One region of the Lysinibacillus sp. FSL R5-0849 genome, then DNA from elsewhere that is predicted to be linked to it. Evidence: riboswitches for the same ligand, from Rfam matches in the RefSeq annotation. Region 1 holds a riboswitch; each other region holds the start of a gene.
What was found. Region 1 has a riboswitch for cobalamin ahead of nikA (nickel ABC transporter substrate-binding protein). Riboswitches for the same ligand answer to the same signal wherever they lie in the genome.
Positions count from the first base shown of each region.

Region 2: it holds a riboswitch for cobalamin, as region 1 does, so the genes downstream of both, MKY80_RS02520 (ABC transporter substrate-binding protein) here and nikA (nickel ABC transporter substrate-binding protein) in region 1, are expected to answer to the same signal.
Region 3: it holds a riboswitch for cobalamin, as region 1 does, so the genes downstream of both, MKY80_RS06290 (glutaredoxin) here and nikA (nickel ABC transporter substrate-binding protein) in region 1, are expected to answer to the same signal.
Region 4: it holds a riboswitch for cobalamin, as region 1 does, so the genes downstream of both, MKY80_RS14070 (energy-coupling factor ABC transporter permease) here and nikA (nickel ABC transporter substrate-binding protein) in region 1, are expected to answer to the same signal.

Region 1 covers NZ_CP152004.1:2,419,681-2,427,730, reverse strand. The annotation lists gene metE (5-methyltetrahydropteroyltriglutamate--homocysteine S-methyltransferase) at 1-1,941, shown strand, start outside; cobalamin riboswitch at 2,072-2,265, shown strand; gene nikA (nickel ABC transporter substrate-binding protein) at 2,410-4,029, shown strand; gene nikB (nickel ABC transporter permease) at 4,101-5,054, shown strand; gene MKY80_RS11815 (ABC transporter permease subunit) at 5,077-5,859, shown strand; gene MKY80_RS11810 (ABC transporter ATP-binding protein) at 5,870-6,643, shown strand; gene MKY80_RS11805 (dipeptide/oligopeptide/nickel ABC transporter ATP-binding protein) at 6,646-7,461, shown strand; gene MKY80_RS11800 (NUDIX hydrolase) at 7,509-7,994, opposite strand.
Region 2 covers NZ_CP152004.1:518,126-526,580, forward strand. The annotation lists gene yidC (membrane protein insertase YidC) at 1-308, shown strand, start outside; gene MKY80_RS02495 (DUF1934 domain-containing protein) at 465-896, shown strand; gene argS (arginine--tRNA ligase) at 896-2,563, shown strand; gene MKY80_RS02505 (MerR family transcriptional regulator) at 2,783-3,172, shown strand; gene MKY80_RS02510 (long-chain-fatty-acid--CoA ligase) at 3,165-4,667, shown strand; gene MKY80_RS02515 (acyl-CoA dehydrogenase family protein) at 4,669-6,336, shown strand; cobalamin riboswitch at 6,396-6,579, shown strand; gene MKY80_RS02520 (ABC transporter substrate-binding protein) at 6,723-7,694, shown strand; gene MKY80_RS02525 (iron ABC transporter permease) at 7,691-8,455, shown strand, end outside.
Region 3 covers NZ_CP152004.1:1,327,868-1,336,322, forward strand. The annotation lists gene MKY80_RS06280 (chitobiase/beta-hexosaminidase C-terminal domain-containing protein) at 1-2,357, shown strand, start outside; gene MKY80_RS06285 (NAD(P)/FAD-dependent oxidoreductase) at 2,853-3,758, shown strand; cobalamin riboswitch at 4,381-4,561, shown strand; gene MKY80_RS06290 (glutaredoxin) at 4,678-4,902, shown strand; gene nrdI (class Ib ribonucleoside-diphosphate reductase assembly flavoprotein NrdI) at 4,899-5,258, shown strand; gene nrdE (class 1b ribonucleoside-diphosphate reductase subunit alpha) at 5,255-7,348, shown strand; gene nrdF (class 1b ribonucleoside-diphosphate reductase subunit beta) at 7,336-8,304, shown strand; gene dut (dUTP diphosphatase) at 8,316-8,455, shown strand, end outside.
Region 4 covers NZ_CP152004.1:2,864,000-2,872,454, forward strand. The annotation lists gene MKY80_RS14055 (sirohydrochlorin chelatase) at 1-419, opposite strand, end outside; gene cobJ (precorrin-3B C(17)-methyltransferase) at 434-2,101, opposite strand; gene MKY80_RS14065 ((2Fe-2S) ferredoxin domain-containing protein) at 2,106-2,477, opposite strand; cobalamin riboswitch at 2,621-2,803, opposite strand; cobalamin riboswitch at 3,065-3,250, shown strand; gene MKY80_RS14070 (energy-coupling factor ABC transporter permease) at 3,394-4,140, shown strand; gene MKY80_RS14075 (energy-coupling factor ABC transporter substrate-binding protein) at 4,142-4,414, shown strand; gene cbiQ (cobalt ECF transporter T component CbiQ) at 4,420-5,193, shown strand; gene MKY80_RS14085 (ATP-binding cassette domain-containing protein) at 5,190-6,038, shown strand; gene MKY80_RS14090 (S8 family peptidase) at 6,177-8,455, shown strand, end outside.

The DNA of each region.
Region 1 (8,050 bases):
CACTACATTGTCCCTGAATATGAAGGGCAACCGCTGCAACTAACTGAAAATAAGGTATTGGCCGACTTTTTAGAGGCAAAAGAAGCGTTCGGTATTATTGCGAAGCCGACACTTATTGGCCCCTATACATTTTATAAGTTAACTAAGGGCTACAATAAATTAACGCAGGTCGAATATTTATTAGCTCTATTACCTCTCTATGCTCAGATTATTCAAGAATTAGTAGATGCAGGTGCCCAGTGGATTCAATTAGAAGAGCCTTCTTTAGTGACGACACTCGACTCAGCAGAACGGAAGCTAGTACAGGAAATCTATGCTCAGTTAGCGACAACCGTTCCAGCAGCAAAACTAATGCTACAAACATATTTTGAAGCATTATGCTCCTATGAAACATTGATTACATTGCCTGTCCAAGGGTTTGGTTTAGATTTCGTACATGGCTATAAAGGGAATATGGAGTCCCTTCGAAAATTTGGTTTCCCTCAGGATAAAGTTTTAGCTATTGGTATTGTTAATGGTCGTGATATATGGCGTTCCAACCTAGCGGAGGCTAACGCCACGATTCAAGCTATTGAAAAGCTTAGCGATGCTAAGGAATTGTGGATTCAACCCTCAAGTAGCCTTCAACATGTGCCAATATCTACTTCACTTGAAAAGAAGCTGGACCCTGTTCTCAAACAAGCACTGGCGTTTGCTGATGAAAAAATCGAAGAGCTTATTGAGCTCACTAAATATAGAAAAAATCAAGACGGAACGCTACGTCATAATTTCTCAGCAAGTATGAAGGCCATTGAAGCACTAAAAAATCATTCAATTCGTCAAAATAAGATTATCCAACAAGCCGCTCAATCCTTATCAACAAAGGATTTTGAGCGACATAATGATTTTAGTCAACGTCAAAAAATACAGCAGCAGGCATTAGGACTACCCCTTTTCCCAACAACGACAATTGGCAGCTTCCCTCAATCTGATGAGGTGAAGAGAAATCGTAATGCTTGGCGAAAGAAACAATTGTCGAATGAAGACTATGAAGCATTTATTGAACTGGAAACAAAACGCTGGATTCACTTGCAGGAGGATCTTGATATAGATGTACTAGTTCATGGAGAATTTGAACGGACAGACATGGTTGAATATTTCGGTGAGAAATTGACGGGCTTTGCCTTTACTGAAAAAGCATGGGTTGTTTCGTATGGCTCTCGCTGTGTGAAGCCTCCAATTATTTATGGAGATGTTGCATGGTCTTCAGCCATTACCGTGAAAGAGTCTGCGTATGCCCAAAGCTTAACGAAGCGCTTTGTAAAAGGGATGCTGACAGGGCCAGTGACCATTTTAAATTGGTCCTTTGTACGCGATGATATTTCTCGAAAAGATGTGGCTTATCAAATTGCATTAGCACTTCGCAGGGAAGTGGAAGCACTAGAAGCGGCTGGCATCTTCATTATTCAAGTGGATGAACCAGCACTCCGTGAAGGGTTACCTCTTCGTAAAGAAGAATGGGGGGCTTACTTAGACTGGGCGGTCAATGCCTTCAAGCTTGCTACATCGAGTGTTAAGGATGAAACACAAATTCATACACATATGTGTTACTGCGAATTTAACGATTTCATAGAACCCATTAGCGCGCTAGATGCAGATGTGATTTCTATTGAAACATCACGTAGCCATGGAGAGCTAATTTCTTCCCTTCAAGTAAAACCTTATACAAAAGGAATCGGATTAGGTGTTTACGATATTCATAGCCCACGTGTGCCGAGTGAAGGCGAAATGTTAGCCATTATGAAAGATAGTTTACAAGTTCTAGACAAACATCAATTTTGGGTTAATCCTGACTGTGGCTTAAAAACAAGGAAAGAGCCAGAAACAATCGCGGCTTTAGCTAATATGGTAGGTGCTACTAAAATATTGCGTCAGGAGGTGAAGGAATCTATATCAAGATAACGAAAACAATATAATAAAAGGAGTTAAAGAAAGATCAGGTCATCTACCTGGTCTTTTTGTATAGAGGTTTTATTATATTCAGAAAATAAAATTGACGTGAACATTTCAGCATGTTATGTTTATTACTAATTTCAAATATTGCATTACAAGTTTGAATGAAAGTATTTTTCATTCAATTAAAAGGAAAATGGGTGTAAATCCCATGCTGTCCCGCAGCTGTAAATGAGGAGTTTTGTTTCGATTACCACTAAGTTCTTTCTTGGGAAGGTGAAGCAAAATGATGAATCATAAGCCAGAATGCCTGCTTGTAAGAAGATTCATTGATGATCTACGAAAGATAGGGAGATGGATGGAAGCTTACGTATTTGTAGGTCTATCTGTCCTTATTCTTGTGGAATAAGGTTTTTTTATGCCTTCTTTCTATTCATTTTGTAGATAGGAACAGGGAATAGAGATAGGAGACAAAAAATGAGATGGACGAAGTATTTACTGCCTTTCCTGCTTGTTTTGACCTTGAGCTTTCTTGCAGGTTGTACAAGCTCAGAAAAGGACAAAGGAAATTCAGCACCAACAGAACAAACAGATGAAAAAATGATTACGATTGGATGGCCATTAGATGTAGGGCCATTAAATCCCCATACATATTTACCAAATCAGATGACTGCTCAAGCCATGGTTTATGAATCTTTAGTGGCGTATAACGATGATGGCACAATTACACCAAAGCTAGCAGAAAGCTGGGACATCTCAGAGGATAAAACTGCTTATACGTTTCATTTACGCAAGGATGTTAACTATTCGGATGGGACTGCCTTTAATGCTGATAATGTGATTCGCAATTTTGATGCAGTATTAGCGAATCGTGACATGCATTCTTGGATGGGTATGGTCAACCATATTAAAGAGGTCGTCAAAGTAGATGAATCAACAATACGTTTGCAATTAGACGAACCATATTACCCTGTGTTAAACGAATTAGCCTTTGTCAGACCTTTCCGTTTTTTAGGGGATAATGGCTTTCCAGACGGTGATGCGACAAATGATTCCATTCAATCAGCTATTGGCACAGGACCATGGGTATTAACAGACTATAAAAAAGATGAATATGCATTATTTAGCCGTAACGAACATTATTGGGGTGAAAAACCTCTCGTAGATAAAATAAAGGTTAAGATCATTCCAGATTCGGAATCCCTTTCGTTAGCCTTTGAAAATGAAGAATTAGATGTCATTTATGGTCGAGGGATTATTAGTTTAGATAACTATACGTACTTAAGAGATAGTGGCAAATATAAAACAGCTACATCTGAGCCGCTGTCTACGAAAGCATTACTGTTCAATACTCAGTCAGGACCGTTAGCTGAGCTAAAGGTTCGACAAGCTATTCAATATGCTATCAATAAAGAACAAATGGTAGACAATATTACACATGGTACAGAAAAAGTGGCAAACACGCTATTCTGGAATGCCATTCCTTATGCCAATATTGATTTAGCGCCCATTATATATAATCCTGAAAAAGCGAAGAAATTGCTAGATGAAGCGGGCTGGACGCTACAGAAGGGTGAAAAAATTCGTTCGAAAAATGGTCAACCCCTTACATTAGATTTAATCTATATTGCTACTGATGCCATTCAAAAACCTATGGCGGAGTTAATGCAAGGCGAGCTAGCAAAAATAGGGGTACAGTTAAATATTGAAGGGGCAGATGTTATGGTTGGTCTGCAAAAATTAATGGATGATCAGGTTGATATTAACTTCTGGCGAACAAATGGACCGCCGACTGATCCACATAGCTTTGCAAATGAATCAGCTACGCCAAATGCTAGTGGTGTATATGAAGCAAAATTAGGCTTACCAAATGCTAAGGAGATCGATACAAACATACATCAATTATTAGTCGGTACCGATGAAGAGGAACGCGTGCAGCTATATACGGATATTTTAACAATGTTCCACGATCAAGCATTATTCTATCCAATATCGTATGAAACAAATAATGTTATTTATCAACCATATATGAAGGATTTTGCACCACGTGCTTCTGAGTATGACATTCCATATGCGCAAATGGATAAAGAAAACTAAGTATGAAAGAGAGAGTGTGTCGAAATAGGGCAACTCTCTTTTTATCATCGGATGAAATAGGAAGTGACGGCATGTACGAATCGACTTGGATGTTTTGTGTAAAAAGAATTCTCACTCTACCATTTGTATTAGTAGGCGTATCTATTCTGACCTTTGTGTTTATTCGTTTCGTACCAATAGAACCGGCAGAGGTCATCCTTCGACTCTCAAGAATTGCCCCAACACCAGAGGCTATACAAGCTTTACGAGAAGAATTAGGGACAGACAAGCCTTTTATCATGCAGTATCTGCTATGGGTAAAAGGCATTTTACAGCTAGACTTTGGGACATCTTTTGTTAGTAAATTACCCGTGGCTCATGAGCTATTTGCTAAACTACCCGCTACCATTGAATTAGCTTTAGTAGCATTTATCCTCATTTTAACTTTTAGTATTCCATTAGGGGTTGTGAGCGCATTATATAAGCATTCCTTTATCGATAAAATCATTCGATTATTTACAGTCCTAAGTGTATCCATTCCAACATTTTGGTTAGGGTTTATCCTACTCTATCTTTTCAGCTTAAAACTTGGCATTTTTCCAACGAATGGAAAAGGTTCGATAGCACATATAGTTTTACCGGCCTTCACCTTAGCTTTACCTACAATCGGATTGTTCTCACAGTTTATCCGCTCTGCCATGATCGAAGAATACGAGCAGCCATATGTAAAATATGCACAGCTTAGAGGCTTGAGAAAATCGGTCATTCTCATTCGACACGTGGGGAGGAATGCTGCTATACCGATATCAACATTGTTTGGGATGACACTCGGAAATTTGCTAGGTGGTGCTGTCATTGTCGAGCAAGTATTTAGTTGGCCTGGACTCGGTCGATATATAATAGAATCCATAACGAATCGTGATTACCCCGTTGTACAATGCTATGTGTTGGTGATTGCTGTCATCTATGTGCTCGCCAATTTAGGCACAGATGTATTGCATCGTTTATTGGATCCTCATCTGATGATGAAGGATAGGAGAGAGTAAAGTGAACTTAGGACGTATACATATGAGAAGATATATTAGTCTCACCTTACTGATTTTTATTGGTTTACTCGGACTGTTTGCCCCACTCATTATGCCTCATGACCCTTTAGCAGTCGATATTTCTAAGAAATTTTTAGCACCCTCATGGGACTATCCATTAGGAACAGACCATTTAGGAAGATGTGTCTTCTCCCGATTGCTTTTAGGGATTCGGTATTCTTTAGGTGCGGCGCTCGTCATACAAATAGTTGCTATTCTAGTAGCGATACTATTGGGCGCATGGGTCTCCTTAAAAAGAGGTATAATAGATGCGCTATTTATTCGGGTATGCGATATTTTATTAGCTTTTCCAACACTTGTACTAGCATTTGGGCTTTTAGGTGTATTAGGACCGAGCTTGAAAAATGTGTTAATTGCACTTAGTTTAACACAGCTTATTTATTATTCGAGGCTAATCCGAGGTTTATTTATTGGCATGAATGAAAAAGATTTTATTCTAGCGGCAAGAATTAGTGGTACTACAGGTGCGAAATTAATTATTCGTCACTATCTCCCTCATGTTTGGCCACCGATTGTAACGATTGTGGCATTAGATATGGGGAAGGTCATTTTAGAGATTGCGGGCTTTTCCTTTATTGGGCTTGGTGTGCAGGCTCCTACCCCTGAATGGGGAATGATGGTAAATGAAGGGAAGCAATATATCCGCCAACATCCTGAATTAATGCTATATCCTGGGCTTGCTATCGTCCTTGTTGTCCTAGTATGTAATGTTTTAGCAAGTAGTTTGAAGAAGCCTGATCAGTAAAGGGGTAGTTATGAAGAAAGTTTTAGAAGTGAAAGACTTATCGGTCAAAGTTGGAGAACAGAATATTTTATCCTCCATTCATTTAACAGCCTATCAAGGCCGAGTGTTAGGAATTATTGGGGAAAGCGGTAGTGGGAAAACGATGCTTTGCCAAGCTATCATGCAAGCCTTGCCGACTAGAGCACAGATCACCAAAGGGCAAATTTTCTACCATCAACAAGATTTATTGAAGGTAACTGCTGCTCAAATGAGAGCTTATCGTGGTAGACATCTTTCCATTATTATGCAAAATCCTTCGACTGCCTTTGACCGTGTTCAAACCATTGAAGGTCATTTTCGTGAATCATTAAAGGCTCATTTTGTTATAACTAAAAATGAAATAAGACAAATTGCTATTGAAAGCATGTCAAAAGTTAATTTACCTAATCCCGAGCGCCTTTTACACTATTATCCATTCCAATTAAGTGGGGGAATGCTACAGCGTGTAATGATTGCTTTGTCACTGGCAATTCAAGCCTCGGTATATATAGCTGATGAACCAACGACAGCTCTTGATACAGTCAATCAAAAGCAGGTATTGACCTTATTTGACCGTATTCGCTTGGAAACACAGGCAGCCATCCTTCTTGTGACACATGATTTAGGCGTTATTGCTGAACTTGCTGATGACGTGGCCGTGATGTATAAGGGGGAAATAATTGAACAAGCGAATGTCTATGATTTTTTTGATGCACCTCAGCATCCTTATACAAAAAAACTATTACAATCCCGAATTATGTTTTAGAGGTGAAAAAATTGAAGCTACTAGAAGTGAGAAATATTGAGAAGAACTATGCACATAGACCGTTCATATTCAAGCGAAGACAGGATGCTCCTGTATTACAGAAAGTATCATTTTCACTTCAGGAGGGGGAATGCTTAGGGATTGTTGGACAAAGTGGCTCAGGAAAAAGCACATTGGGCCGAATTATATTAGGAATGGAAAGGCCAACAGCCGGTGAGATTCTATTTCAAGGGGTTAATCTTTATGATGCCACTAGCCAACAGAAAAAAATGATACGGAGAGATTTACAAGCAGTCTTTCAAAATAGCTATCATTCATTAAATCCAAAGCAGACCATTTTTCAAATTTTAGAGGAACCGTACCTAAATTTCGAGCATTATAGCTCAGCTGAGAGACATTATAAGGTAAAGGAATTACTTGATCATGTAGAGTTAGACAAATCTATTACCGAAAAGTATCCCTCCCAGCTTAGCGGAGGACAACAACAGCGTGTTAACATTGCAAGAGCGCTTGCCTTACACCCAAAATTAATTGTTTTAGATGAAGCCATTAGTAGTTTAGATATGATTTTGCAAAAACATATCATTCAATTACTACAGACACTACAAAAGGATTTGCAACTTGCATACATTTTCATTTCTCATGACCTACAGGCTACACGCTTTATTTCAGATCGCATCCTTGTCATGCAAAATGGTCAGCTAGTAGAGGAAAGTATGAAAGGTGAACCATTTAAGCATTCCGCATCACTTGAGCTATACAACGCGATTTTACCCACTCACCCTCGCGAAAGAATTCACAAGAATACTTTAGAATGAACTGGAATGTCTTTGCGAAGAAAGTCCTTATTAAAATTCTTACATTGTTATTTGGAAAGCTTCGTAAAGGAGCTTTCGAACCCCCATATTTTACCCTCTAGGTTGTATAAGAGAGCGACCGTCCTCTGTTCCATATTATTCGGAAGTTCTTCCTTACTGAAATAAGTGAGGCTTAAGCTCTCACCATCTTTCATTTCCAATACACCCCTTACATGTTTAGCCCTATACAGGTGAATGACTGTATGGATTTCATCGCCATTCGGATAACAGTAGTAATAATCAGGTCCTGAAAAAACACCGATAAAATCAAACTCTGTAGCCACGAGTCCAGTTTCCTCATAAAGTTCACGAGCAGCAACCTGCTCTAATGTTTCGTTTATTTCCATTGAGCCGCCAGGTAATCCCCAATCCAACGTATCTGAACGATGTTGAAAGAGTATCTTCTTATCATCATTAACAACAAGAACTGTCGAACCGACGCTTATAATCGGTCTATTACCGATAAGCTTTCTTAATTCTGTTATATAGCCCATCCCGTCACTCCACGTTTCATCGTTATGCAAAATAATTCGCTTTTTTAAAGTAGACT
Region 2 (8,455 bases), 1.9 Mb from region 1:
CTGTGTTATTTTCACTGTACTATGCGATTAAGCTAGATACAGTGATTGCCAGTGAAAATTTCCTTTGGATGAATTTGGGCACAGTGGATATCGGGATTTCAATAATAGCTTGTGTCATCTACTTCATGCAAAGTTGGCTCTCGTTAGATAAAAATCAACCAATAAATATGAAGATTATGATGTTCATTAATCCCATCATGATCCTTATTTTTAGTTTGTTTAATCCAGCGATTATTCCAATATATTGGACAGTAAGTGCTTTATTATTAACGGTTCAGCAATTAATTATTAAAAAATGGTATAGATAAATTGCATAAATCCTCTCTTCATTAGAAGGGAGGATTTTTTTATTGCTCAATTATCCGTAGTAGTTGCGCTCTAGTTGACTTCTATCTTGAAAAAACAATGGCATTCATCCTATAATAAAAAGGTTATAGTAAAAGACTAAAAAGGGAGCGTCCGTTATGGCGAACGAAGTAAGATCGCAAGTAAACATTACGCTCATTTCTACGATTCGCCCAAGTGATGGAGAATCCGAAAGTTATGAAATGCGGCTCAAAGGGCAGCTACTTGAAAAAGCAGGAAGCTTGTATTTGAAATATGATGAGGTGCAGGAGGATAAAACCATCCGCACGACTATGAAGTTAGGCCATGAGAAGGCGCTTATTATGCGTGCTGGTGCTGTCAGTATGCGGTTACCACTGAACATAATTGAACAGCAAAAAGGGCATTATGAAGGTGAGTTTGGCTCCATGCCACTCGTTATCGACACGAAGAAAATGTCATTTACGAACAGGGCAGTAAGCGGAGATTTCCATGTACAGTACGATTTACTAATGGGTGGGCAATCTGTTGGCAATTATACATTAGATATTACATTTACGGAGGTACAATGATGAACGCAGTAGAACAAGTACAACAGGCTATAAAAGCAGCGTTGGCTCAAGCCGTGAAAAAAGCAGGCTTAGTGGAGGCTGACACAGAATTAACAATTCACTTGGAAACACCAAAGGACAAAGCAAATGGTGACTATGCAACAAACATTGCTATGCAATTAACAAAGTTAGCGAAGAAGCCACCTCGTGCAATTGCGGAAGCTATTTTAGAAAATCTGGATACTGAAGGAACAGATATTGAGAAAATTGATATTGCTGGTCCTGGTTTCATGAATATCACAGTGCGTAAAGATTTCCTAACAGGGGTAGTTACACAGGTTATCGAGCAAGGCGCAGACTATGGTCGTTCAAATGCAGGCGCAGGGGAGAAGGTTCAAATAGAGTTCGTTTCGGCTAACCCTACAGGAGATCTTCATTTAGGACATGCGCGTGGGGCATCTGTTGGAGATTCATTATGTAATGTATTAGATATGGCTGGCTACAGTGTCTCTCGTGAGTACTATATTAATGATGCAGGGAACCAAATTAATAACCTTGCAAACTCATTAGAAGCACGTTATAAGCAGGCATTAGGATTGGATGCCGAAATGCCAGAAGACGGCTACCACGGCCCAGATATTATTGAAATTGCTGGCAAGCTAGCAATAGAGCATGGTGATGCAATCCTAACTAAATCAGATGAAGAGCGTTTTGCATTCTTCCGTCAGCATGGTTTAGCGTTAGAATTAGATAAATTAAAAACAGACCTAGCAAACTTCCGTGTAAACTTTGATGTTTGGTATTCTGAAACGTCTCTATATGAAAACGGAAAAATTGAAGTGGCATTAGATAAATTAAAAGCAAATGGTCATGTGTTTGAAGAGGATGGTGCTACTTGGTTCCGCTCAACAACTTTTGGTGATGATAAAGACCGTGTATTAATTAAAAACGATGGTTCGTTCACATATTTAACGCCAGATATCGCCTATCATGAGGATAAAATTGTCCGTGGCTTTGATAAATTAATCAATATTTGGGGAGCAGACCATCACGGCTATATTCCACGTATGAAGGCTGCCATTCAAGCATTAGGCTATGATCGTGATACATTAGAAGTAGAAGTAATTCAAATGGTTCAGCTTTATAAAAACGGTGAAAAATTCAAAATGTCTAAACGTACAGGCAATGCGGTAACAATGCGCGAGCTTGTGGAAGAAGTTGGTTTAGATGCAGTTCGCTACTTCTTCGTAAAAACAGCAGGCGATTCTCATATGGATTTTGACCTTGACCTTGCCGTATCGCAATCTAATGAAAACCCAGTGTATTATGCACAATATGCACATGCACGTATTTCATCAATTTTACGCTCTGCCAATGAACAAGGTTTTGCTGCTACAAGTGAAAACCTAAACCTATTAACAGCTGAAAAGGAAATTGATTTATTGAAAAAAATAGGCGATTTCCCACAAGTGGTAGCTGACGCGGCTAAACATCGTACACCACACCGTATCGCAAATTATATTCAAGAAACAGCGGCTGCTTTCCATAGTTTCTATAATGCAGAAAAAGTATTAGATGCTTCAAACAAAGAGCTAACAGAAGCTCGCTTAGCATTAATTACTGCAGTTCGTACAACAATTGCTAATGCGCTTCGTTTAATCGGCGTGTCAGCACCAGAAAAAATGTAATAGTCTATCTTAGCCCCTAACAGGAAAAGTGTTAGGGGTTTTTTTATGGATAGAAAGCAAGTTAACACATTAAATTATGGTAGTTAGTGATACGAGAGTAATGGCTAATCATTAAAATTTCTGCTTCGAACTATATTTTTCTGTTAATTTCGAAAATTTTGTTGAAGTTTACGTTAACGTCAATGGTATACTGTTGCCAATCAGGAGGGGGAGACGATTATGAAGACGATTCAAGAGGTGGCTAAGGAGTTCGATGTGTCCACACGTACAATTCGTTATTATGAGGAGCTTGGGCTTCTTTGTCCTCAACGTTCATCTACGAATCAACGAACCTTTTCGAAAAAAGAATCTGCGAAGCTCAAGCTTATTTTCAGAGGAAAGCGTTACGGCTTTTCACTGGAGGAGATCAAGGAAATGGTGTTACTTTTTGATTTTGATCGCTCAGGAATTCAGCAATTGGAGCGAACCGTTGAATACGGAGAGCAAAAGATACAGGAGATTGATAGGAAAATAGCTGAGCTTACGCAAATGAGAAATGAATTACAACAAATGCATGGCATGTTTAATGAGAAATTAACGACTTTAAGGGGAGAGATGCACGATGAATAGTTCCGATTTATTAGCACGTAATGCCCGTAAGTATCCAACAAAGGAAGCCGTTATTTGTCATGGTAGAAGAGTGACCTATCATGATTTAGATGAGCAAGTGACCCGTTTTAGTCATGCATTATTAGAACAGGGTGTAAGGCAGGGAGATAAAGTTCTGATTTTTATGCCTAACGTTGTAGAGTTTGTCGTGAGCTATTTTGCTATTCAGCGAATGGGTGCTATTGTCGTCCCAGTCAATGCTAAGTTTACATTACAAGAAGTAGAGTATGTGGCACAGCATGCTGAGGCAAAGGTGATTATTGCACATGAAGCCATTTTTGCGGCAGTCCAGCATATTGCCGTAATCCCGTTAAAAATTAAAACAGGCCAACAAGTAGCAGGCTGGCTTCATTATGAAACAATGATTCAAAGTGCCAGTTCCCAAACGATTGAATGTCAGTTAAACGAAGATGATGCTTCGACCATTTTGTACACATCAGGTACGACTGGGAAACCAAAGGGCGTATTGTTTAGCTATCGTAATATTTTAACGGTTGCACAAATGATTGCAGTTGAAATGGAGGTCAAGCCTGAAAGCCGTATATTGCTAATGATGCCATTAACTCATTCGGCTCCATTGCATTTATTTTTAATGGCAGGTGTATTTGTAGGCTCTACAAATGTGTTAACGCCAACTTTTACACCAGATTTATTAATGGATTCCATTGAACAGGAAAAAACGACTCATTTCTTTGGCGCACCTGTTGCTTATTTATTAACAGCACAGATGCCGAGATTGCAATCAGCTGATTTGTCCTCCATGAAATGGTGGGTATATGGAGGTGCACCTTTATCTGAAAACGAAGTTCGTTTCATTCAACAGTCATTCCGCACAACTAATTTAACATGCGTATATGGATTAACAGAGGCGGGGCCAAGTGGATCATTGCTATTTGGCAAGGAGCATGAAGGAAAGGCTGGGAGTATTGGACAGCGAGCACCTTTAGGTACAGAGATACGTATTGTTAACGACAGTGGCGAAGATGTACCAGCAGGAGAAGTAGGGGAAATCGTTTTATTTGGTGAGGGTAATATGCTTGGCTACTACAGAGATGAAGCGGCAACCAATGCGGCCTTTATAGACAGTTGGTTAAAAACAGGTGATCTAGCTCGTAAGGATGAAGACGGCTTTATTTGGATTGTTGATCGAAAAAAAGATGTGATTATTTCGGGAGGAGTCAATATTTATCCGAAAGAAATTGAAGATTGCCTTTTAAGCTTTGAGGGGATATTTGAAGCGGCAGTGGTTGGTGTTCCACATCCACAATGGGGAGAGACAGTGAAGGCTGTTTATTCCGCTAAACAGGATATTGATGAAGAGGCTCTAAAAGATTATTTAGAGGGGCAGCTTGCTAAGTATAAAATACCGCGAATTTTCGAAAAAGTGGAAGCGCTACCAAGGAATGCGTCAGGCAAAATTTTAAAACAATCTTTGAAAGGACAAGAGGTGAGATAGCATGAAAGTTTTACAACAGGAAATAGCAGGCACAAGCAATTTCTTTACAGATGATGATACGCTTCAAAAAGTGTTGGAAATGATGCTCGATAAAGAATTTTCATCTTATGCGCATCGGGAATTGACGGACTTTGGTGAGCTATGTGCGGGTGCAATAGATGTGAGGGCGAAACATACTGATCGACAAGGAGAGCCTCGCCTTCAAAGGTATAATGCCTATGGCGAAGAGGTTTCAGAGGTATGGGTCAATGACGGCTACAAAAAAACAATTGAGGAGACATATAATACGGGGATTGTTGGCTATGTGCATAAAGATATTCCCCAACTAGGTCACAAAGGGAATTATGTCTATAGTTTTGCGCAAGGTTATTTACTGTCACATGCGGAGCCCGGTTTTTATTGCCCTGTGACGTTAACGATGGCTACTGCCTATTTATTAGACCATTATGCAGAGGAAGGAGTTAAGCAGCGCTTCTTACCGCATGTTTGTGCAACAGGCGATATGGAGCTATATGAGGGAGCGACATTTTTAACAGAGCGACAAGGAGGCTCAGATGTTGGTGCGAATGTAGTAGAAGCAAAACTTGTGGGGAATGAATACCGCCTCTATGGTGAAAAGTATTTCGCCTCCAATGCAGGGATGTGTGGGGTTGCAATGGTATTGGCACGAATAGAGGGTGCACAAGCAGGCTCTAAAGGATTAACTCTATTTGCAGTTCCATGGCGTAATGAAGATGGATCGGCTAACCAACTTCGTATTCGACGACTAAAAGATAAATTAGGTGTGAAAGCCGTTCCATCTGGTGAGGTTGAGTTTGATGGAGCACTCGCTTATGTAGTTGGTGATCAAAATAAAGGGATTTATTATATGCTGGAGGCGCTTAATTTATCAAGAATTTGTAATGCTGTGGCATCCATTGGTATTATGCGCCGTGGCTTCTTAGAGGCGAAGCATTATGTGTCAAATCGATATACCTTTGGTAAACCTTTAACACAGTATCCTATGATCCAGGATACATTGGGTAAATATGCCGCTAAGCTGCATGTAGAAGTAGCCACGATTTTTGATCTTATTCAATTATACGATAAAGTGACAGGTGGTCAGGGAACAGAGCAAGACATCATCATGAACCGTTTATATATTGCCATTATGAAAAAGGAAACGGCAGAGCAGGCGGTCCATTATGCAAGTGAAGCAATTGAGCTACATGGCGGGAATGGCTATATTGAGGACTTTGTAACACCACGCTTACTGAGAGATGCGCAAGTGCTGACGGTATGGGAGGGTACGGCTAATATACTAGCTTTGGAGCTTATTCGCTTAGTGGATAAATACAGGGCACATGAATTGTTTGTTCAAGTGATGAGCAAGCGATTAGAAGTATTAACAGACCATTCATTAGTGAAAATCGTTCAAGAGCAATTGACTAAACTATCGGCAACCTTACAAATTTTTAGTACTCTCGATGAAGCGACAAAAACGTTTGAAGCAAAGGATGTTGCCAAAAAAATGGCTCAATTATATGAAAGTGTCATAGCCGTTGAGTGGGCACAAAAGTTTGGTGGGAAATATGATAAACTAGCGGATGTTTATTTAGAGCAAACTTGGTCATTACGAACGATCGGTGCTCCGATGAAAACCGTACAGTATTTTGCTGAAATCGTCTAATAACCTTTGGAGTCGCCTTGATATAGAGGCGACTTTTTTTAATTTCATGTATAATAAAATCAACTGAATATTATAAAGGTTCTTTACTTAAGTAAAGTGAAAAGGGAAATCGGTGTAATTCCGATGCGGTCCCGCCACTGTAAGTGTGAGTTTTTTCAAATGATGCCACTGAAGATTTCGGGAAGGCTTGAAAAAACGTACTGAGCACAAGCCAGGAGACCTGCCTTTATAGCATAGACATTACAGCCTACGAGGATAGGATGGTGGATTTTGTATCAGTTTTTTGGTGCGATTTTGACCCCTCATCATTCGAAGATGAGGGGTCTTATTTTGATGGAGGAATACTTCTAACACATGAACGCACAAATCAACGAAGGAGGATTCACATGAAGAAATTTTGGAAAATAGGGGTATCGGCATTTTTAACGATAGGGTTGCTAGCAGCTTGTGGACAAGAGGCGCAAAAAGACAATTCCACACCTACAGAAGAGCAAACACAACAAGAAACATCTAAGGCGGAAGAAGCAACATTCCCTATGACTATAACGGATGCTATTGGGAAGGATATTACACTAGAGGCTCCTCCTAAGAAAATAGTGTCACTTATTCCAAGTAATACAGAAATATTGTTTGGCCTAGGTTTAAAGGATGAAATCGTAGGGGTTACAGACAACGACGATTATCCACCAGAGGTAGTTGAAAAGGATAAGGTTGGTGGCATGGAGTACAATATTGAACAAATTATTGCCTTAAAGCCAGATATCGTTTTTGCACATGAATCTAGCATGTCTCTTTCGGAATCAGCCATAGCACAGCTAGAATCTGCGGGCGTGAAAGTATTTGTTGTAAAAAATGCCCAAGATTTTAATGAAACCTATACAACGATTGAACAGCTTGGGCGTGCTACAGGGAAATTACCAGAAGCTGAAAAAATCATTGCTGACATGAAGGCGAAAGTGGAAGAGGTTCAGGGGAAAGTGAAAGACGTTGAACCTAAGAACGTTTTTGTAGAAGCCTCTGATGAACCTAATATTTATACAGCTGGTCAAGGCACATTTATGAACGCAATGCTGGAGATGATCCATGCAAAAAATGTAGCAGCAGACGGTGATAATTGGTATGAAATTGGTGCAGAACAAATTATCACAAAAAATCCAGATGTCATCGTGGTGACATATAGTTATGTACCTGATATTTTAACAAAAATACCAAAGCGTGCTGGTTTCGATACAATTAATGCAGTGAAAAATAATGCTATTGTGCAAGTAGATGAAAGCACAACAAGCCGTCAGGGACCACGTTTAGCGGATGGCCTTGAGGAATTAGCAAAAGCTATCTACCCTGAGGTATTTAAGTGAAAAAAATAGCAACAGCCTATGTATTAACATATACGCTTCTTATCATTAGCATCTGGTGTGGCGTAGCTATAGGCTCTGTTCATATTCCGATAGAAGTGCTGTGGAATCAGTCAGTTGATGAAACAGCTGCCAATATCTTTTGGAAAATTCGGTTGCCCCGTGTGCTTTTAGCGGGGCTAGTAGGAGCTTCTCTCGCCATTGCGGGAGCGGCTTTCCAAGGCTTGCTCAAAAATCCATTAGCAGATCCATATACATTAGGTATTTCATCTGGTGCTTCTGTCGGCGCAGTCATGACAATTTTTTTAAATATTTCTATACCTGTTGTAGGCTTGTATGCCTTACCTACCTTTAGCATGATAGGCGCAATTATTACAATGGTGATTGTGATGAGCTTTGCTAGAGTAGTAGACCGTTCTTTAAAGATGGAAACACTGATTTTAACAGGAGTTATCTTTAGTTCATTTTTAGGATCGTTAATCTCGTTAATGATTGCTTTATCGGGAGAGGAGCTACGCCAAGTAATCGGCTGGCTACTCGGTTCTGTTTCTATGCGTGGTTGGCCATATGTTCAAATGATTATTCCATTTGTCATTGTTGGTTCCCTTATGCTGTGGACTCAGAGACGTGAGCTTAATGTTCTGTTATATGGGGAAGAAAGAGCGAAGCATTTAGGTGTCAATGTAAAGAAAAGTAAGTATTTGATTTTAGTAGGTGGCTCCATGCTAACTGGAGCAGCAGTTGCTGTTTCAGGCACAATTGGC
Region 3 (8,455 bases), 1.1 Mb from region 1:
GGGAAATTACCGGTATTGTTGGTCAATATACAAATCATCAACTACTCCCGATTCGCATTATTGAAGATGTAACAAAGGTTCAGGATATTAAAGCTTCTCACGTTGGTGGGGTAACAGCGGGTACAAACGTTACACTTTCTACCATGACAGAAGATGCAACGATTTATTATACAGTGGACGGCTCAGCACCAACTACAGCTAGTACAAAATATACAGGGGAAATTCTTGTTAATAAACCGTTGACGATTAAAGCGATTGCAGTAAAAGAAGGTTTAACGAATAGTGCGATTGCTACATTTGTTTATGAGATTATTGATACTGAAAATGCCACAATTAGCGATATTCAAGGGCCAAGTCATATATCACCATATGTCGATTTAACAGTAAGTGATGTAGAAGGAATTGTAACATTCGTTATTAATTCAAGTAGCTTCATTATGCAAGAGGGCGATTCGACATTCGATGGCGTAAAATCAACAGCGATCAAGGTAAGTAAGTCGGGACATAATGTAGCTGTAGGGGATGTTATTAAAGTATCAGGGAATGTAACTGAGGTGGGTGGAAACTCTCGATTAAGAGATACGCAAATTTCAGCAACGAATATCACAAAAACAGGTGCAGCAGAAGTTCCAAAAGTACTTGTTATAGGAGAGGACCTATCCCCACCAAATAAAATTATTGATAATGATGGCTTTGCTATTTTTGATCCACAAGAAGATGGTATTGATTTTTGGGAATCTATTGAATATATGCGAGTATCATTCCCTGATGCGAGAGTGATTGGACCAATTTATAATAATGATTCACCAATTGTTGTACCGAGCACAACAAATAATACATTTAATGTGAATGGCGGTTTAAATATTGCAGCCGACGATTATAATCCAGAAAAAATTATGCTTGAAGGGGTAGCAGGAAAAAATTATGATTCGGGTGATCGTTTTAATGATCCACTTATCGGATTTGTAGAAAACTTTACAGATGGCTATCGACTGAACACGAATAAAGTCTTCCCTGATGTGACAAAGGCAAATCTTCAGCAAGAAGTGACGCATCTTGAACCAGTGGCGGACAAGTTAAATGTCGCTTCCTATAATATTGAAAACTTTTCGAATAATCCTGCCAATACATCTAATGAAAAAGTAGACAGAATTGCAGCGACATTTGTGAAAAATATGAAGTCACCAGATATTATTACATTAGTCGAAGTACAAGATAATGATGGACAAATTGATTCAGGAAATGCTGATGCATCTGAAAGCTATATGCGATTAATTAATGCAATTAAAGCTGCGGGTGGCCCTGCTTATGATTGGATTGACGTAATGCCTATTAATAATACAGTAGGCGGTGCGCCTGGTGGTAATATTCGTGTAGGCTACTTATATAATCCGACACGTGTTTCTTTAGTGACTGGTACAAAGGGAGCGGGTGACCAAGCGAATGGGTGGACAGCAGATGGAAGCCTTGCTTTAAATCCAGGCTTTGTTGATCCAACTAAATTTGCAGATACACGTAAACCAATTGCGGCGGAATTCAAATTCCAGGAAGAGCATGTAGTCATTATAGGAGCGCACTTAAATTCTAAAGGAGGCGATGGTTCACTTTGGGGACCAACTCAGCCGCCAGTGTTAGAATCAGTAACAAAACGTCTTCAGCTTGCTCAAGCCATCAATGATTTTATCGATGAAGGTCTTGCCATCAATCCGGATATAAATATCATTGTAGCAGGGGACATGAATGACTTTGAATTCACACCAGCACTTGAAACATTAAAAGGTGATGTTTTAACGAATATGGTGGATAAAGCCCCAGAGACTGATCGTTTTACGTACTTCTTCCAAGGGAACAATCAAGTGTTGGATCATATTTTAGTTTCGAATAATCTTGCTAACGTTACGGCTATAGACTTGATTCATATTAATGCGAACTTTACAGAAGCGCAGGGGAGAGCATCGGATCATGACCCTGTATTAGTTCAAATTGATTTGAAAGCAGGAAAAGAAGAAATACCAACACCAATAGTACCTGAAAATGTATATAGCTTTAATAACTATAAGACTGGTAAATTAATAATGAATCGTCCAAGCATTTCATTAACGTTAGGAAAAAATACTAATATTAAAAATGGAATTTCAGTATTTAGTCAATATGCCGAATTCCATGGTGAAGGATTTGCAGACAAAACTGTAACAATCAGTCCTAAAAAAGGAAATGCGATTATTGATTTTAAAGGTACGGAAATTGGTGAAATTATTATCGAAGGAAAAAATGTAAAAGAAATTCGTAATTTACCTGCTGGAGCGACTATAACGTATACAAAAGGGGCTTCTGCTGAGGAAATTGAATTTAAGTAATAACTACTTGCAGTAAGAATGTTAGGCATATGTCAATCATTTAGTGGCTTGTTAATTTAAACTGCATGGATCATATTCATGAAGATCAGTATGCCATTCCAAACCCATTTGGAGTGGCTTTTACTTTTCTCATCTTATCAATATCTATGAAAAATGGAGAGTGGGTTCATTTTCATAAAATAGATAAAAAGAATTACCTTTATAAAGTGAATAGATGTACTTCAACTAACGGTGCTTAGTCGGTATTTTAGGCATGAAAACGAAAAATTTGACGAGAAAAAACTAAATAGATATTATAGATATGTTAAGTCCTTAATAGAGTGATTAGACCCAACCAGCTAAACTGTATCTTTTTTTATTGAGATCAATGACTCATATATAATTGGCTTAACAAATGGAATGAAAAAGATATCATACATATAATTAGCGATGTCTTTTGTCTTAATTACAGATATTAAAGGTCTGTAATATATTGTGATATGGAGGGAAATAATGATGAATCAATACGATTGTATGATTATAGGTGGAGGCCCTGCTGGGTTAAGTGCTGCCTTAACATTAGGAAGAGCGCGCAGAAAGGTTGCACTAGTTGATAATGGAACAAATCGGAATCGTGTAACTCAGGAGTCACATGGTTTTTTAACAAGAGATGGGATAAAGCCACAAGAATTTAAGAATCTCGCAAGTAAAGATATAGAATCTTATCCTTCTATAACAATGATGGATCAAACCGTCATAGAAATAATTAAAGATGATATAACTGGTTTATTTCTAGTCAATACTTCGGAAAATAAAACTTATGTAACTGAAAAAATACTGTTAGCTACTGGAATACAAGAGGAATTTCCACTCCCGCAAATCAGACAATATTATGGTAAAAGTTTGTTTAGCTGTCCATATTGCGATGGTTGGGAGCTGCGAGACAAGCCATTGGCTATCATTGCAGAAAACGAGGAGCATATTAGTCATATGACGAAATTGGTTTTTAATTGGTCACAGGATTTAATTGTTTTTACGAATGGTCATCAACTTTCCAAGAAGATTCAAAATGATTTTGAACAAAAGAAAATTAAGGCGTATACAAATACTATTAAAGATTTACATGGGGATGATGGTAACTTATCTAGTGTTGAATTAGAAACAGGTGACAATATTTTAAGAGCGGGTGGTTTTGTTGTGCCAAGTTTTTATCGTCCCAATAAATTTGCTAAACAGCTAAATTGTCAAGTTGATGAAAACGGAACAATTATGACTGATGGTGCTGGACGAACAACTGCGGCTGGAATATATATTGCTGGTGAAACGGAAAAGGGTGGTCCCTCTTCTTTAATGATTGCAGCTGCGGAAGGCTTTAAGGCTGCTTCAAGCATAAACATGGATATAACAATAGAAAGATTTTAAATTTATGGTTAGCTGATGAGTCATATAAAATTCATCAGCTATTTTGAATATGACTAGTCAAGCTGGCGGAGAATGAACTTGGATATGTTATACTATAAATAAATATAGAATAACTAGAAAAGGTACATATTCATTGTAAATTAGCTGAAAAGTGTAGAACCGTTGGTTGCCTCTCACCTGTATGTTGAGCACATTTTAGTAGTCTTCGTAATGTTATGACGACTACTAAAATGTGTCATCATCGTAAGAGAGGAGTCCTACTTTAGACTAGTACAATAAAAAATCTACGAAGATAGGATGTATAGAGTAGGATGCGAGATTTACATCATACTCATAGTTTTAGACATAATTGCATCTTTACTGTAAAGGAAGATGCCTTTTTTATGTATAAAATTACTAGGGTGGCTACGTTTTTAGGTAAATAAGCGACTATTATTTTTGTTCCTATTTTTTAATAAAATAATGCTATCGCTACATGGTTATATTTTATATGATTATGTTTTAGTTCGTTCTACAAGGTTATGTCAGAAAATATGATTAGTCTCAAATTGATGAACTTTTATTTCTCGATTTACTTTTTATATAAAGGATGGTACACTTAAAACTATCGAAAAACAATATATTGTGTTCGTTTTGTGTAGGTACTACTATATGTAGTTTAATAGGGAAGTTCGGTACTATTCCGACGCTGTCCCCGCAACTGTGAAGCTGACGATGATTGTAACCACTGTGTGCATTCGCATGGGAAGGAAATCAGAGATTGAAGCAAAGCCAGGAGACCTGCCTATATAAAACAAATTTATCATTTCTTCGGGGATTAAGAGATGGGAACGTCCGTATTTTTAGTATGTTAACGTTTCCATTTAAGCTATCTCTCTAGAAGAGGTAGCTTTTTTATTTTATGAAAAGAGGGATTACTATGAAACTTTATACAAAAACAATCTGTCCAAAATGCCTTTGGGTAAAATCCGAATTACAACGAGCAGGACTTGAAGCTGAAATTGTTAATATTGATCACGATGAACAAGCGAAAAAAACAATTATAGATGCAGGTTTTTTAAGTGTGCCTGTTTTAGAGGTAGATGAAACATTTATAGGTGAGGTTCAGGAAATTGTTTCTCGTATTGAGATGATTACACTATGATCGTTTACGCTAGTCGTACAGGAAATGTCCGTAATGTAGTATCTAAATTAAGGGCAGAATCTATTGAACTCTCTGAGGAATTAAGCTTGAATAAGCCTTATCTTTTAATTACATATACAGATGGCTTAGGTGACATTCCGGCAAAAGTGCAACGTTTTTTAGAGAAAAATAGAGATTTTTGTAAAGGAGTAGTTGCTAGTGGCAATAGTAACTTCGGACATCATGTCTTTGGCGCTGCTGGGGAAAAAATTGCTACTACCTATCATGTACCCTTAGTGAGGAAGTTAGATTTGCGTGGCAATCAAACAGATTATGAAGCAATACAAATGTTTTATGAAACGAGGGTAATGGGATGAAAACTTATTTAAAGCTTAATAATGACGTACTGAATCGTTATAGTACAACGGGACTACTAGAGCTAGAAAAGGACCGTGAGGCTACTCGCCGCTACTTTTTAGAATATGTCAACGTACGTTTACGTTATTTTATAGATATAGAGGAAAAAATCCGCTATTTAGTGGATGAGGGTTACTACGAGAAAGATTTTATCGACATGTACGAGATGGATTTTATAAAGATGCTGTACAAAAAAGCATATGATTATAATTTCCGCTTCCCATCATTTATGAGTGCAAGCAAATTTTATGACAGCTATGCTATGAAAAGTCGTGATGGTGAAGAAATCTTAGAAAAATATGAGGACCGTATTGTCATTATTGCCCTGTACTTAGCACAAGGGAATACTGTGCTAGCAAAACGTTCTGTTGAAGCAATGATGGAAGCCTATCAGCCAGCAACACCTACAGCATTAAATAGTGGGAAAAAAGCCCGTGGTGAATTAGTAAGCTGCTTTAAATTATCAATGGATGACTCTATGAATAGTATTGCTGAAAATATTGGCTATTGTTTAGAGCTATCACGCCTAGGCGGAGGGGTCGGGGTCAACTTAACGGATTTACGTCCTTTAGGTGATCCAATTAAAGAAATACTAAACCGTGCAAGTGGTGTTATACCAGTTGCAAAATTATTAGAAAACTCTTTTAGTTATTCTAATCAGCTCGGTCAACGAAATGGCTCAGGAGTTGTTTACCTAAATATCTTCCATGCAGATATAGAGAATTTCATTTCATCAAAAAAACCAAATGCTGATGATAAAATTCGCCTCGCAACACTATCAACAGGAATTATTATTCCAAGTATTTTCTTCGATCTGATGAAACGTGATAAAGATATAGTGTTATTTAGTCCATATGATATTTTTAAAGTATATGGTAAACGAATGTCGGAAATTTCAATTTCAGAAATGTACTATGAACTACTTGATAATCCTAAAATCCGTAAAATTAAACGTTTGAATGCGCGTAGACTCTATACTGAGGTGAAAAAAGCTCAATTTGAATCAGGTTATCCTTTTGAAATTTTTGATGATAATGTCAATGAAGTACATCCACTAAAAAATATCGGTCGTGTAAAAATGTCAAACCTATGTACTGAAATCTTGCAAGTTCAAGAAACTAGTGTCATTACAGATCAAGATCAACCAAACGAATATGGGTTAGATGTGTCGTGTAATTTAGGGTCAATTGATATTCATGCAGCGAGTAAAGTAAATGATTTTGAAACATTAATCGATACAGCTATGCACTTATTAACAAATGTGTCACAAATGACATACATCAAAAATGTCCCATCGGTGGCAAAAGCGAATCGATTAATGCACTCAGTAGGGCTAGGTTGTATGAATCTCCATGGACATCTTGTTACGGAGGGCATTATGTATGGCTCGAAAGATTCTATTGATTTCATGGACCGTTTTATGGAAGCAATGAACTATTATTCTCTTAAATCATCGATGGAAATGGCTAAAGAAAAAGCAGAAACGTTCTACCGATTTGAAGATAGCGATTATGCTTCCGGTAGCTATTTTGATCAATATGTAAATAAGAATGAAGAAGAGCTATCATCTGCTGTGTTAAAAGCACTTGGCAACATTCCAATTATCACTAATAAAATGTGGGAATTATTAAAGGAAGATGTTATGGAATATGGTCTATTTCATTCCTATCGTTTAGCGATAGCACCAACCGGCAGTATTTCGTATATTCGTAGCTGTACGGCATCCATCTCTCCTTGTACAGAGCGTGTAGAGGTCCGTGATTATGCAGATAGTCGCACGATTTATCCAATGCCACATTTAACAAACGAAAACAGTCATTTATATGTAGAGGCCTATGATGTTGATCCTTATGATTTAATTGATTTATACGCAGCTTCTCAAAAACACGTTGACCAAGGTATTTCAATGACTCTTTATGTCACTGACAATTGGACAACAGAACAACTAGCTAAAGTATACATTTATGCATGGGTTAAAGGGATTAAGTCCGTTTACTATGTTCGTCAACGATTACAAAGCTTAGAGGAGTGTGTAGCATGTCAAATATAGTGTATGAGGCAGTCAACTGGAATAAGGCAACAAGTGAACTTGCCCAAATTTTCTGGGACCAGCAATGGAAGCAAATTTGGTTTCCTGAAGAAATTGCTGTGAGTAAAGATATTAAACAGTGGAAAAGTTTTGAGCATCAGGACACATATAAAAAAGTGTTTGCAGGACTAACTTTGCTTGATACCGTTCAGACGAATATAGGGATGAATCGTGTTGCTGCTTATACAGACGATTTACAGGAAAAGGCTGTATTAACCGTTTTTGATGCATTTGAGGCAATACATGCTAAATCATATTCTTATATATTTACAACGCTTTGTACAAACGAGGAGATAGACGAGCTCTTTGAATGGGTAAAGAAAAATGAATATTTACAATATAAGGCAAATAAGATTGCGGATATTTATAATAGTATAGAAGAAGGGGACTCTGAGAGCTTATGGAAAGCGATGTTTTCATCCGTTATGCTTGAATCTTTCCTTTTCTATTCTGGATTTTTCTACCCATTATACTTAGGTGGACAAGGTTTTTTAAGAAACAGTGCTGAAATTATTTCTCTCATTTTGCGCGACGAGTCCATTCATGGCGTAGCGGTAGGGTTTTTTGCTCAAAATCTATATAAGCAATTTTCTAAAGAAAAACAAGAATCCTTACAATTATGGGGTTATGAATTATTGCTGGATTTATATCAAAATGAAATGAAATATACCGAGGATATTTATGCGGAGACAGGATTATCGCCTGAGGTAAAAGCCTATGTGCGTTATAATGCTAATAAGGCCTTAATGAATGTCGGCTTTGAAGCCATGTTCCCAGAAGAAGAAGTGAATCCAATCGTCATGAATGGAATTCGTAATGAGGGCTCCACATATGATTTCTTTTCACAAAAGGGGGCTACCTATGCCAAAGCAAAAGTAGCGCCAATTACAGATGACACATTTAATTTTAATCGTTAGGATGAAGAACAATGAACGTAGAAGTAAAAATTAAAAGAATGCATGCAGATGCAATGCTACCAATGCAAGCTAATCCCGGTGATGCTGGGATGGATCTCTATTCCATTGAAACTGTAGAGATACCCGCTGGTGGGACTAAATTAATTAAAAC
Region 4 (8,455 bases), 440 kb from region 1:
CCTCCTCGAGCAATTAATAAAATGGCTGTGTCTTCCTGTTCTTGTTCAGTATCAAATCCAATTTCAACTAAACGATCCTGTAATATCGCAAATATTTCTTCATGAATGCCAATTGTTTGACCATATGTGAATGTGATATTCGGATAATGCTCACGAGCATGCTCGATTTCTGCCGGAATATGTAGCTTAGAATGACCTGCATGAAGTAAAATAATCGGGATGACATGTACCTCTGAAGCACCCTTTTTCACACAGTTTGTAATACCTTCTTCGATGTTAGGAGAAGCAAATTCAAGGAAGCATGTTTCCACTAAATATTGTTCATCAATGCGAGATTTCATTTGCTCGATAAATGTACGCACCTCATCATTTCCTGCTGCTAAACGGCTCCCATGGCCAACAAATAATATAGCTTTCATCTCTTTTCTCCTCACTAGTCGCCGCACGGAGCTGGCTCTATTTTTATTTTGGAAGACATATCTTGATACGTAAAATGCAATATCTTTTTCACCCGCTTGAAGTATTTAAATAGACGCTCGTTTGGATGCGCATTGGCTTTATATTCTTCAATAATATCTGTAATTAAAGGGATTAATTGATCAGGCTCCAAACCTTCTACAACAGGCTGTGCTGCATGAGCCGTACGTCCGACTGGTTTCGCTCCAATAAAGACATCAAATTTACTTTTGCGATAGACAATCCCAATATCATCAAACACGGCTCGATAACAAGCCATTCCACAGCCATTGAAGCCAATATTTAATGTTTTCGGTAATGACATACCGCCAAGCTTTTCTTGAATTTCCTCCGCATATGGAATGGAATCTGCTTTTTCACCGTAGCAAAAATCACAAGCCTTCAACGATAACACATCACCAATTGGTGCTAATAAAAAGCCTACTTCCTGTAATTTCTCAGTGATACGTTCAGGCGTTGTTGTAGGTATTTTTAAATGGATTTGATGATCTGGTGTATATTCCATTGATCCTTCTTCTCCTACTACCTCTGCTAACGTCATCATTTGCTGTGGTGTGAAAAATTTATTAGCCACGCCAGGGCTCACTGCTAATTCAAAAATGGATTCTATTTTTTGTTGTACAAGCTTTGGAGTAACCTTGATAGCACTTGTTCCCTTTACCATTGCAAGTGCCGCTGTAGCCATTTCAAGTGCTGTTTTTTTCGGCTTTGGCATAACGGCTATACTGGGTTTATTCATTCTCCCTGCATTAGGGTCTGCCGCAAAGTCATTTCGTGCTGTTCCTGTCTCTTGATTCATCGCCCATGGCTCATTTTCTTCCCGTAAGCGTTGATGTGGACGTAATGGCTGTTTTTCCTCACCAAGTGTATATTTACGTTGGTAGCCTCGCGGTGTAATCATTTTATTATCATAGAAGAACGTAGATGAGTTTCCGATAATAACTGTTGTCAGCATACCAATATCATGTTCCAGCATTTCTGCCAATGTCGTCATCGTCACTTCCTGACGTTCTCGATAGGCACTTTTTACAAGCCCTACTGGTGTGTCAGGAGAACGATATTCTAAAAGAATTCGTTGCGCTTCGACAATTTGTCTTGTACGGCGACCACTTTTAGGATTGTATAAAGCAATAACAAAATCGGCCATAGCTGCGGCTTCCACACGCTTCGCAATTAAATTCCACGGAGTGAGATGGTCACTCAAACTAATGGTACAAGCATCATGCATAATGGGTGCACCAAGTAAACTAGCACATGAATTGATAGCTGAAATACCTGGGACAATCTCCACTTCAATACCAGTTGCCTCTGTCCAGCCTAGCTCAATTAATACTTCATACACCAATCCCGCCATACCATAAACGCCTGCATCTCCACTCGAAATGACCGAAACAATACTTCCTGCCTCTGCTTGACGAACGGCCTCCTGAGCACGTGACACTTCCTCTGTCATACCTGTACTGACAATGGATTTTGCGCTGACTAAATCTTGAATCAGTTCAACATAGGTTTTATAGCCTATGATCATGTCACTTTGTTGTAAAGCCTCTACTGCACGTGTCGTAATATGCTTAAAGTCTCCAGGTCCAAAGCCTACTACGAAAATTTTCCCTTTTTGCGCCATGTTTTTACCCCTCTTTCACCTTTTCAATCCCTTTAATGGCTGTTGTTTGCGCTGTTCGCTGTAATGTCCCTTCTCGAAGTGTAAAAACATGATCGTTATATAAGGATTCATGATGCAAATCCTGTACAAGTGTTCTAGCATGCTCCGTTGACGGTACACGATACCAATTCCCCTGAGGGTAAGCAATCACAACACAAGCATCCTTGCATCGTCCATTACAGCGCGTTCTTGTCGTATGTATTTCTTTATCTAGTGCGTTACGCTGTATTTCATCTCGTATAGCTTGGGTAATTTCCTCCCCATCCTTGTTCATACAGCTACTGCCATTGCAAATAAAGAGATGTGTTTTCATCCCCTCTAAATTCCACGTTGTCATCTTATATCTCCCCTCATTTGCTTTTGGAAAAAAGAAAAAACCTTTACTCTGCCGAAGAGTAAAGGTTTGTAGAAGCCAAATAAAAACGAATAGATTGAAAGACAGATCCTCGCTTTTGCTTCAACTTCTCCCTCCGAAAAGTTTGCATGCACAATCTGATAAGCAGGTTTCCTGACTTAAGCTTCATTTTACTGTCGCACCTTCCCTAGTTTGCACAGGTGGCATTGCGATTTCATCAGCTATTACAGTAGCGGGGGCTGTATTGGACTTTCACCAATTTCCCTATTATCTCGAGTTCTTCGAGCACTTATCGACGTTTTATATGAAATTTTTAATCGTATACATAATAGAAAACTGTCTTAATCATATCTTATTATTTTAAAATTTCAATATTTCTTTAAAAAATCATGACAAATTTATCAATTTCATAGGAGGGGTGAAAGCTATTAAAAATTTGAATTTGCCTTCTTTAATCCTAAAAAACGTTAGTTATCAGAATTTTCGACATTGATATTCTATTTTTAATTTTTTATAAAAAAAGTATAGCATAATTATGGAAATTCGTGATACACTTTGTCGTGAAATCTCACAACTTACTATTTTTCGGTGTAAAATGCTCGTCATTTTGCTTAAAAGGGAAGCCGGTTTAAGTCCGGCGCGGTCCCGCCACTGTAATAGGGAGCTTTATAGAAAATGTCACTGTCCAATGGATGGGAAGACCTATAAAGTGTTGAACTAGAGCCAGGAGACCTGCCGAACATAAGTGATCGTTTCAGCCTACGAGGATAGGTGTGCGGCTTAGCAGATGAAAATGTTATTTGCTTTTTTAGCTATGCACTTTTCCAACAACGGAAAAGTGCTTTTTTATTACGCACGCTACATTCTAAAAATCTATTTACAGTTTGGAGGAAAAAAATTGAAGCTGTCTTGGTGGAAACTTAGTTATTTTCTATTGGCTTTTTTAATGGTGCCAAAGCGTGCCTTCGCCATGCATATCATGGAAGGTTTTTTACCAATCGAATGGGCTATTTTTTGGTGGGTAATCTCCATCCCATTTATTATTTTAGGATTGCGCTCTATTCGTAAAACAATTGATGAAAACCCTGAAACAAAAATGATTCTGGGGCTGTCCGGTGCGTTTGCCTTTGTCCTATCAGCCTTAAAAATCCCTTCAGTTACAGGGAGCTGCTCACATCCAACAGGAGTAGGTCTCGGAACAGTATTATTTGGACCGTTAGCCATGAGTGTCATCGGGACAATTGTTTTATTATTTCAATCTTTACTTTTAGCTCATGGTGGGATCACAACATTAGGGGCTAATGCATTTTCGATGGCTATTGTAGGACCGTTTATCGCCTACTTTGTATTTAAAGGGGCAAAACAATTGGGGTTATCGTTTTCATTAGCTGTTTTCTTTGCGGCCATGCTTGGGGATTTAGGTACATATGTGGTGACTTCCATTCAATTAGCACTAGCCTTCCCATCTGAAGTTGGAGGCTTTATGGCTTCCTTTACAAAGTTCGCAAGTATTTTTGCCTTAACACAAATCCCATTAGCTGTGAGTGAAGGAATATTAACAGTTATTGTCATGAACTTCTTGAAAAAATATAATATTAGCGAATTAAAATCTTTACGTGTTTTCTCTACAAAGGAGGCGCACTAATATGAAACGAAATTTATTACTTTTAGCAATCGTCGTACTATTGGCGATTATCCCTCTTTTCGTCCAAAAAGGAGCAGAATTTGGAGGAGCCGACGGTGAAGCAGAAGCAGCCATTGGGGAGATCAATGCAGAATATGAGCCATGGTTTGATAGTTTGTGGGAACCACCTAGTGGTGAAATTGAAAGCTTATTATTCGTGCTACAAGCAGCTATTGGTGCTGGTTTTATCGGCTACTTTATTGGCTATATGCGTGGCAAGCATAAAGAAGGTTAAGGATTATGTTACTCATTGATAAGTATGCGTATCTCAATAAGCTAGCGTTCGTTCATCCGCTAGAAAAAATGATATTTTCATTAGGACTACTTTTATTCACGCTTATTATGAGAGATGAACGACTTTCACTCATTACATTTTTTGTAATGAGTGCTTTTATCATTTGGGGCGCGAAAATTCCACTAAACTATTATGCGAAGCTATTATTACTACCTGGTTTTTTCTTATTCACAAGTCTCTTATCAATCATCATTTCGATAGCTCCAGCAGCGCATACATTACCAGCCCATATGGGGGCATTTACGTATATGAACTGGACAATTTTTATTGGGAGAGCCAGTATCGCTACCGCCCAGCAACTATTCTTTATTGTACTTGGCAGTATAAGTTGCTTATATTTTTTAGTTTTAACGACATCTGTACAAGGAATTTGTTATGTGCTTCGACAATGGCGGCTACCTACTTTATTAGTTGAGCTAGTAGAACTCACCTATCGTTTTATTTTTATTTTTTTAGAAAGCATGCAAAAAATTCATTTGGCCCAGCAAGCCCGGCTTGGCTACCACTCACCCATGCAATGGTTACGTTCAGTGTCTATGCTAATTGCCGCGTTGTTTATTGAAATGTTTCAGCGCAGTCGAGAGCTTAATCATGCCATGCTGGCGCGTGGTGGTGAAACGGTTTATTGGCATGAAACGGGCGCCTATAGCAAAAAAAACTGGCTTGGTATAACGGCTATTTTTTTATTCCTCATCGTATACGGAGGGTACTTCTCATGACAGCATTTTATTTTAAACTAAACAACCTGTCATATGCCTATGCAGATGGTACGAAGGCTTTGACAGATATTACATTAAACATTCCAAAAGGGAAAAAAATCGCTATACTCGGTCATAATGGAGCAGGAAAATCCACTTTATTTCAGCACCTTAATGGTATTTTGAAACCAACAGCTGGGACCATTTCATTTGATGGAGAAAAACTTCAATATAATAGAAAGGCATTAAAGGCTCTTCGCCAACAGGTTGGAATCGTCTTTCAAGATGCTGATAATCAGCTTTTTTCAGGAACTGTTAAGCAAGATATAGCCTATGGTCCAATGAATCTAGGATGGCCTACGGAAAAAATTGAAGAAAAAATAGCATGGGCTGTTGCACAAACTGAAGTGACAGAGCTACTAGATAAACCCATCCACTTTTTAAGCGTAGGGCAGAAAAAGCGTGTGGCCATGGCAGGTGTATTAGCGATGGAACCGACTGTCCTTTTATTAGATGAACCAACAGCGGGTCTTGATAGCTATTACGCTACACAAGTTTTTCAATACTTAGCCAAAGTAGAAGACCATGAAAAAACGATTATCCTTGCGACTCACGACATTGCCCTTGCCTATGAATGGGCCGATCAAATTATGGTCATGGAGGCAGGAAAAATTATTTATAATGGTGACCCTGTCGCCTTATTTTATGAAGAAGAATTGCTAAAACGGGCACATCTTGAACGACCATGGGTATTTGACATGGCTTTGGCTCTACAAAAAAAGAAATTATGGCACGAAAATATTTCAATTCCTCGCTCTAAGCATGACTTACTGCAATTGATCGAACAGCTATATGTAGAGGCGTAATGGTATCATCCATAAAAAGTAACGGACAGTTCGTTTTTAAATCGCAGAGAAAAATTTTCCTCATTTGCGAAACTTTTCTAACGTTTAACCGTATTAGTATAGTCGAGACATATTATAGAACATCAAGGAGAGATACAATTGAAAAGTTGGTTTAAAAAATCAGTCGCTGTCGCAGCATCCGCTGCATTAATGGTTCCTGTCGCTTCAGCTTTTGCTGAGGAGACACCACAACAAAGTGCGAAGAACGTATTAGCAAGCAATTCACAACATGCAGGTAAGAATCTTACAAATGAAGACAAATGGATGAGTAAGGATACGATTATTATCAAGCATTCTGGCCTTGATAAAAACGTACATAAAAAAATCGGATCTAAGGTCATCCGCTCCATTCCTTCATTAGGCTATGATGTGATTCAACTTAACAAAGGTGTATCCATAGAAAAAGCCGTCTCTTACTATTTAAAGCAGCAAGGGATTTCAAGTGTATCCCCTAGTTATGTCTATCATTCTTTCAACAAAGAAACTGACCCAAAGAAACAAGATATGTATCATCTAAGCCTCTTGCAAATGGATCAGGCTCTAGCATTAGCTGGGGAACATGACGTAACAGTAGCTGTCATCGATTCTGGTGTTGATTTTAAACATCCCGATCTAAAATCTCAAGTACTCACACCTTATAATGCAGCTGCACCGGCAAATACATCTTATCCAGGTGATCATGGAACACATGTTGCTGGGATTATTGCCGCAGCTAAAGACAATGGCATTGGTGGACATGGAATTAATCCACAAGCGAAGCTACTACCTATTGATGTCTTTAACGGAAAAGAAGGAGCAAATGATTTTATCATTGCACAAGGTATTCTGTACGCCATTGAGCAAGGTGTTGATGTCATTAATATGAGTTTAGGAGGCTATGGTGAATCACCACTTATGCAGGATGCTGTTCAAAAAGCTATTGATAGTGGCATTACGATTGTCGCAGCGGCTGGTAATGAGTCGACGGATGAATATTCCTTCCCTGCTTCCTATGAAGGTGTAATTAGTGTTGGTTCCACGAATGATCGTAATAAGCTATCAAGCTATTCCAATTATGGTCCCTCTGTCGATGTCGTGGCTCCTGGCGAAGACATCTACAGTACTGTACACGATGACAAAAAAGGATCATCTTTTGTTAAGTTTAGTGGTACTTCCATGGCATCTCCCGTAGTGGCAGGCATCGTGTCCCTACTTAAATCAAAGCATCCGAATTTAAAGCCACATGAAATTGAAGCAATTCTTGAAATAACAGCACAAGATTTAGGTAAAAAGGGTTATGATCTTACTTATGGTCATGGGCTTGTCGATCCAGTGAAAGCCTTACAGTTCGATTTAAATAAATTACCTAAACATTATTCTGAATCTAAAGAAGAGCGTATCAAAAATGCCAAAGTTCTTGCTAAAAATACATTAAATATTGAACAAGGTGTTTTCGAACAGCAAGACGAGAAAAAATGGTACAAGGTTGAGCTAGAGGCAAATGAGTATGCTCAGCTAACATTAAAAGGCGCTGATCAATACGACTATGCCTTCGATTTATACTTTTACCCTACTAATGAACAAGGTGAAGTAGAGCCTATTAAAGTTAATGATGTTCGTGTAGGAAAAAAAGAAGGTCACCTTTTTAAAGCAGACCAAAAAGGAACGCTGTTAATTGGTGTGAAAGATCATAATGGTAGTTATAGCTTAAAAGGGAAATCTACTTATATCTTTACAGCACAAACTGCGAAAAACTCGAATTTGCCAATTGATGCTTTAAATAAGTCTTCAATGCAGCCTATTAAAAAATTCCCATATAATACGGCAGGTAAAAACTATACCCTACTGTCCAAAGATCAACAAAAGGATCAAGATTATTTTACGTTTTCAGTAACAAAACCAACAACATTGAAGTTTGATTTATCTGGAATTCCAGGTGTTACTGCCTCTATGGATCTTTACTTAAAAGAGGATTTCAATCCGATCCCACCAGAAGAGATAAAGCAAGCTAAAAAAGAGGAAATTGAAGAAGAGGAAGCCTTCCCTATTCAAAGTTCCTACGGTGCAGCTAAAGGTGAAGCCGTTAGCATGATTATCGATGCTGTTCCAGATCAAGAATACATTTTAAGTGTATCTAATGAAAGTAATAGCGAGTTTTCAATGGAGATGTTTTTCAGTGGTGGCATTGAAAAAGAGGAAACAGTCAGTGAGTCTATGATTCCATACACATTAAAAGGTGAGGTTGTTACACTTCCACCCGATGAGGATGGACTACCTTTAGAGGAAGCCATGTACGACGAAAACATCTCTCTCGACCAATTACCAATAACGCCAAGTACAACAAAAAAGCGAAATGAAATTGAAGGCATGATGAGTATGCTCATGAATTCCTTTACAAC